DNA from 2 places in the Pseudobacillus sp. FSL P4-0506 genome. Region 2 is predicted to be linked to the other one. Evidence: riboswitches for the same ligand, from Rfam matches in the RefSeq annotation. Region 2 holds a riboswitch; the other holds the start of a gene.
The links. Region 2 has a riboswitch for cobalamin ahead of MKZ02_RS21750 (ABC transporter substrate-binding protein). Riboswitches for the same ligand answer to the same signal wherever they lie in the genome.
Positions count from the first base shown of each region.

Region 1: linked by a shared signal. The riboswitch ahead of MKZ02_RS12905 ((2Fe-2S) ferredoxin domain-containing protein) and the one ahead of MKZ02_RS21750 (ABC transporter substrate-binding protein) in region 2 are both predicted to bind cobalamin.

Region 1 is NZ_JBBOOI010000001.1:2,554,210-2,557,620, forward strand. It holds gene MKZ02_RS12895 (MerR family transcriptional regulator) at 1-292, shown strand, start outside; gene MKZ02_RS12900 (GHMP family kinase ATP-binding protein) at 305-1,174, shown strand; cobalamin riboswitch at 1,284-1,473, shown strand; gene MKZ02_RS12905 ((2Fe-2S) ferredoxin domain-containing protein) at 1,629-2,012, shown strand; gene cobJ (precorrin-3B C(17)-methyltransferase) at 2,032-3,411, shown strand, end outside.
Region 2 is NZ_JBBOOI010000001.1:4,321,339-4,324,749, reverse strand. It holds gene bioA (adenosylmethionine--8-amino-7-oxononanoate transaminase) at 1-1,207, shown strand, start outside; gene MKZ02_RS21755 (hypothetical protein) at 1,321-1,494, opposite strand; cobalamin riboswitch at 1,681-1,822, shown strand; gene MKZ02_RS21750 (ABC transporter substrate-binding protein) at 1,958-2,932, shown strand; gene MKZ02_RS21745 (FecCD family ABC transporter permease) at 2,895-3,411, shown strand, end outside.

The sequences.
Region 1 (3,411 bases), 1.8 Mb from region 2:
ACTGGAACAGGATGATAAGCTGATCAATAAGTGGATGAACTTATTGAAAAGGATTGACCTTTGTGTAGCTAAAAATATTGGCCCAGAATCAGAGGAGGGAAAGTTGATTGCTTCTGACGTTCTCTTACTGACAGATGAAATGTTTGCCGGAAATCGGGAGCTGGAAGAAAAGTTTTGGCGTGTACGGAAATCAGCAGATAAATCAGAGCTTCTAAATTTATATCCTATTAAAAAAGAGGTGATCTGTTTTTTGGAGGACGCTATTTACTTATTTGAACAAGCACGTGAATGAGGTGGTTATATAGTGAAAAAAGGAGTTGGAAGATCCACCGGTACATTTGGCGAGCTTGCCCAGGGAGAAAAGAATGGTCAGCCATTCCTATTTACGCTGCCTGTTCCCTTAACAAGCAAAGTATGGTTTGTTCCCACTCACTCTCCTGGTGTACGCAGTGACCATCCTTATAAGAGAAAAGCGATCTACGCTGCAGAGCTTGCATTGAAGAGAGCTGGGATGAGTGTAGGAGGAACATTATACTTTTCGTCACAAATTCCTGTCAGCAAAGGGATGGCAAGCAGCTCTGCGGATATAACTGCTGCCGTGCGCGCTGTCGCTATGAGTGTGGGGATAGACTTTACGGACTCAGCTATTGCAGAAATCGCTGCTGCTGTTGAACCGACAGATGGAGTTATGTATCAGGGCATCAATGCCGTGAACCAGAAAACAGGCGAACTGCTCTATTCTTATCCAAATTTCCCTGAGTTGTTTCTTATCGGTTATGACAGTGGGGGACGATTGAATACACAACAGTACTATAGGATGAAAGGTGAATATTCTGCTGCTGCAAAGCTGCAAATGGCTCAATTATTTGATGAAATGCACGACAGTCTCTTGTCCGGCAGTGTACCTGCCATTTTGTCTGCCGTCACGAAAAGCGCGAAGTTAAATGAGGAGCTGCTGCCTAAGCCTTTTTTCTCGTTGTTCGCTGAGCTGGCTAAAAGATTTGAATTGGGAGTCATTGTAGGTCACAGCGGGACCGTGATAGGCTTGCTGTGTCATAGATATGATCCTTCTTTTTTAGAAAAAATGTCTGCCGTCAAGCAGATCATTAAGCAGAAAACAGGCTGGAAGCCTTTCATTTCCGTGCCTGTACCTGCTTTATCTTCTTCTTCATAGTTCAACAAAAGAAACGTTATGTAAAATTTCCCTTGTCAAATGAATGAAGAACCTGCTAATCTAATAAAAGAGTTTGAAATTTAGAAAAATCAGGATGACATACATAAAAATTGAATAATAAGAAGAGAGTGCCCGGGAGAGTCATTTCTGGGATAATAGGGAAATCGGTGAAAGTCCGATGCAGCCCCCGCTACTGTAAACGGTGATGAAATTGTCAACAGCCACTGGCGTAATGCCGGGAAGGGACAAGAGTAAGTGGACCCGTAAGCCAGGAGACCTGCTTTCTTCTTCGAACCATCATTCTTCGGAGGGAAGAACAGGATGACTGTATGGAACGGTGTCGGTGCATTCGGCATGATTACTCGTTCCTTGAGTAGCTTATATACGTAGCTCTTAGTCCTTAACTTCTTCTGAAGTTAAGGACTTTTTTATTTTCCAAAAAGGAGTGGGGAATGTGGCGACATGGGATTTAACAGAAATGAACCATCATGTATTCATTTGCAATGGTTCGAGCTGTATGCGAAAAGGCGGAGAAGAGGTCACGCAGACAGTCAGAGAAGAAATAAAAAAACGGGAGCTTGATGTTCGGGTGCATACGACAAGAACAAGATGTAACGGCCGCTGTAAAGATGCTTGTGTCGTCATCGTTTACCCGGAAGGCACATGGTACCACGAGGTGGATGAACAGCTCGCAGAGAAAATTGTGGCTTCCCATCTCCAAGAAGGCCAGCCGGTTGAAGAAGCTGTCACGTACACTTATTACGAAAAAGGCATGATTCTTCAAAATGACCGTGTAACCGGTGTGGCCAAAGATAAAGAAAAGCAAACAGCCAAGTAAGCAGAGGAGGGCGAATAGAGTGAAGGGAAAATTATTGGTTGTCGGATTTGGACCGGGCAGCGCAGAGCACATTACAGAACGGGCCAAGGAAGCGCTAAAGGAAAGCGACTGTATTATCGGTTATAAAACATACGTCGATTTGATCGCAGACTTTATTGAGGGAAAAGAAATCATCAGCACCGGGATGTCAGAGGAAGTGAGCCGTGCACAGGCCGCTGTTAAATTAGCGGAAGAAGGAAAAACGGTGGCGGTCATTTCAAGCGGAGATGCCGGTGTCTATGGCATGGCAGGTCTTGTCTATGAAGTACTCGTTGAACAAGGTTGGAAAGAAGCGGACGGCGTGGGAGTAGAGATTGTACCGGGAATTTCGGCGATCAATTCCTGTGCTTCTCTTCTTGGGGCACCGGTTATGCACGATGCTTGCACAATCAGCTTAAGTGACCATCTAACGCCGTGGGATTTGATTGCCAAGCGGATAGAAGCAGCAGGGGCAGCTGATTTTGTCATCGCTTTATACAATCCAAAGAGCGGAAGAAGAACGAGACAAATTGCGGAAGCGCAGCGCATTTTATTAAAGCACCGTTCACCGGATACGCCAGTCGGCCTCGTCAAGAGCGCTTACCGGGAAAGAGAACAAGTGGTGATCACAGACTTGAAGAATATGCTGGATCATGATATCGGCATGCTGACGACCGTAATCATTGGCAATTCAACCACATTCCTTTACGACAACAAAATGATTACACCGAGGGGCTATCAGCGCAAATATACATTAACATCAGAAAAGCAGCCGCTAAAGCCGCACGAACGGTTGAAGCCGAAAAATGAGCCGTGGGCTCTTCATGGAGGGCAAGAGGAGAAAACAGACCTGTACAAGCTTGGAATGAAAGCGCTCCGCCTTTTAGATGGAAAAGACAAACAAGAGACAAGTCAGCCGCTGTTCAAGAGAAAAGTAGAATCCATTTTTGAAGTAGCTGTCAGCCCGGGAGTGGCGAATAAGGTGTTCTCGGCTGAGCAAATGCTCGTTCTTTCAAAAGCAGCCGGAGAAAAAGGGGCTATCGAATATACGCCTCATCACCAAGTAATTTTACGGGTGCCGACAGAAGATCCTCATCAAGTAACAGCTTCCTTAAAAGATGCCGGATTTTTGCTTTCACCTATTGGGGATGTTGCAACGGTGAAAGCCTGTGACTTCTGTGACGGAGAAAAGAAAGATGCAATTCCGTACGCTGAACTGCTTCATGAGAAATTTGACGGCTTAGAAATGCCGAAAGAACTAAAAATTGGATTGAATGGCTGCGGAATGGCCTGCTATGGAGCGGTGAAAGAGGATATCGGCATTGTATTTCGCAAAGGCAAATTTGATTTGTTTCTAGGGGCAAAGACAGTTGGACGTACG
Region 2 (3,411 bases):
TTCTTCCTTATGGCTAAATGTACACGGTCACCGACGTCCAGAAATTGATGAGGCGGTGAAAGAGCAGCTTGGACGAATTGCCCATTCAACCTTACTTGGGGCGGCAAATGTGCCATCCATTCAGTTGGCTGAGAAACTTATCCAGATTTCTCCGGAAAACTTAACACGCGTATTTTATTCGGACAGCGGAGCAGAGTCAGTGGAAATAGCCATAAAGATGGCGTACCAATATTGGCAAAATAAAGGCAGGACTGAAAAAACAAAGTTTGTCACATTGACAAACGGTTATCACGGCGATACAGTCGGTGCGATCAGCGTGGGCTCAATCGACATTTATCACCGCGTGTACAGCGCATTAATGTTCCATTCATTCGCCCTCCCCTTCCCGTCAGCAAAATGGCATCCTTCCGGCAATGAACAAACGGCTAAAGAAGATTCACTCTCAGAAATACATGACTTATTTGAAAAGAATCATGAACAGATCTCCGGACTAATTGTTGAGTCGATGGTACAGGGGGCGGGTGGTATGCACATCATGCCAGTCGGGTACTTAAAGGAGCTTGAACAGCTTTGTCGAAAGTTTAATGTGCTTTTTATTGTGGATGAGGTGGCGACTGGATTTGGGCGCACGGGAAAAATGTTCGCTGTGGAACATGAAGGTGTTTTGCCAGATATCATGACAATGGCAAAAGGAATTACCGGTGGATATTTACCGATTGCAGCTACATTAACAACAGAAGAAGTATACCAGGCATTTTACGGGGAATATACCGAAATGAAAACTTTTTTCCATGGACATTCTTATACGGGCAACCAGCTCGGCTGTGCAGCAGCTTTGGCCAATCTTGATATTTTCGAAAAAGAAGGGCTTGTTGAGCAAGCTGCTAAAAAAGCAGAATATGTTGAGAGGTTGATGGCTGAAATAAATGAACTGCCACACGTCGGTGAGATTCGACAGCTTGGTTTAATGTGCGGAATTGAACTAGTGAAAGATAAAAAGACCAAAGAACCTTTTCCGTTTGAAGAGAGAATGGCTTATCGGGCAACATTGCGAATGCGTGAATTGGGGATGCTGACGAGACCGCTTGGTGACACGATCGTTTTTATGCCGCCGCTAGCTTCCAGCTACGAGGAGCTGACTAAAATGCTTCAAATTATAAAGCAAGCCATTGTGGAAACGCTGAATGTGAAGGTTCATACTAAATAATAAAAAACATCCTCCCGTTCATCGGGATGGATGTTTTTTATATAGTTCTGCTGGCAAACGATCTTGTTTTTAAACAGATGTTTGCTCGTATGTCATGTTGTCATTTTATTTGGCTATAAGTTACGGTCATGTGTTGAGTCGCGATCGTTTAAGTACGCGTCGTCTTCAGGAAGAGCGTCTATCCGGCTTGTATCAGAGGAGTCAAATGCCTGGCGAAGAAAGTAAACTAAAATAAGCGCAATGCAAAGCAGTAGGACAACTAACCCGATTAAAGTTGCAAGATTCATTTTAGCCGCTCCTTTCTTTTTATTTATCCTATTCCACTTTTGTCCTGTCTAAAACATAAAGGTCTTATATGATAAGAAAATTTATTTTCTGCAGAGAATAGAAACGAATTTTTAGAAAAGCTGCGAACCGTTTTAAAAATTTATGAAAGTAAAGTTTTTTTTGTGTATAATGAGGCTAAGCGGAAAACTACATATATTTAATCAGGTAAAGCTGAACAAAAAGCTTTTTAAAAGGGCAAGCTGGTGGAAATCCAGCGCGGTCCCGCCACTGTAAGTGAAATTTATTTATTTCACAAGCCAGAAAACCTGCCTGGTTTAGAGCACCAATAACCTACGCGGATAGGGTGGTGTAAAAGCGGCTTCCTGGTTCAATGTACCTGTTTGGCCCTTTTTCACTGCATCTCTCCATCGCGTAGAGGTGTTTTTTTGTGGATATTTTTAAGAAGCAAAGGGAGAGAAAGTCATGAACAAATTATCTCAGTACACATTATCCTTCGTACTGGCTGCTGGCCTGCTTGCCGGCTGCGGAACGGATAAAGCAGAAACTGGAAAAGAAGAAAAAGCAGATCAGCCAAAAGAGAGTCAACAAGCAGCCTTTCCGGTAACGATAAAGGATGCGGAAGGAAAAGATGTCGTTATTGAAGAAAAACCGAAACGAATTGTTTCTCTTATTCCGAGCAATACCGAAATTGCTTATAAACTCGATTTAGGTGATGAAATTGTCGGGGTATCAGACAACGACAATTACCCGAAAGAGGTGAACGCCAAAGAAAAAGTTGGCGGCATGGAGTATAACATTGAAAAAATCATTGGGCTTGATACGGATCTCGTATTGGCACATGGTTCCAGTGCCCACAACTCAAAAGAGGGATTGAAGCAACTGGAAGAAGCGGGAATCGATGTACTTGTCGTTAATGATGCCCAAAATTTTGATCAAGTATACGACTCAATTGAAATGATCGGCAAGGCGACAGGAACAACTGAAAAAGCAGAAGACGTAGTAGAAGAAATGAAAGACGGTCTATCAAAAATCGAGGAAAAAGCGAAAACTATTAAAAAAGAAGAAGAAAAAAGTGTATTTATTGAAGTATCACCGGCTCCAGACATTTTCACACCAGGAAAAAATACATTTATGCAGGAAATGCTTGATCTGATTCATGCGAAAAATGCCGCTGCCGATCAGAAGGGCTGGGTGCAAATGACAGAGGAAGCGATTATCAAGAAGAATCCTGACGTAATCATTACTACGCATGGCTACTACACAAAAAAACCGATTGAAGAGGTACTCAGCCGCAAAGGATGGGAAAACATGACTGCCGTTAAAAACAAGGATGTCCATGATGTGAATGCTGACCTCGTCAACCGAACAGGCCCGCGTCTTGTTGAAGGAGTAGAAGAACTTGCCGAAGCGATCTATCCAGATGTTTTTAAGAAATAAAAGCTCGGCTTACTTGTTAGTTTTGGCTTTTTTTATTACGGCTGTATTTGCAGGTATCTCGATCGGAACGATCCAAGTTCCGTTTCGGGATATCGCTTTCTTATTATCCCATCATTTTTTTGGAACGCCGCTTGAGGGAGTCGATTCCTCTTTTGATAACATCGTGTGGAAGATCAGATTTCCGAGAGTATTGTTGGCCGGTCTTATAGGAGCCTCTCTAGCGGTAGCGGGTGCTGCTTTTCAAGGGCTGCTGCGTAATCCTCTGGCAGACCCTTATACACTCGGTGTATCTTCGGGTGCTTCCGCAGGCGCTGTTATGGTGCTGTTTTTTAATATGCAGCTCCCTTGGCTTTCCGGATTTACCCTGCCCGTTGTTAGTATTGTGACTTCGATTATAACCATTTTCATCGTTGTTTTGTTCGCCCAGGCGATTGAACGGTCACTTAAAGTAGAAACTATCATTCTAACAGGGATTATTT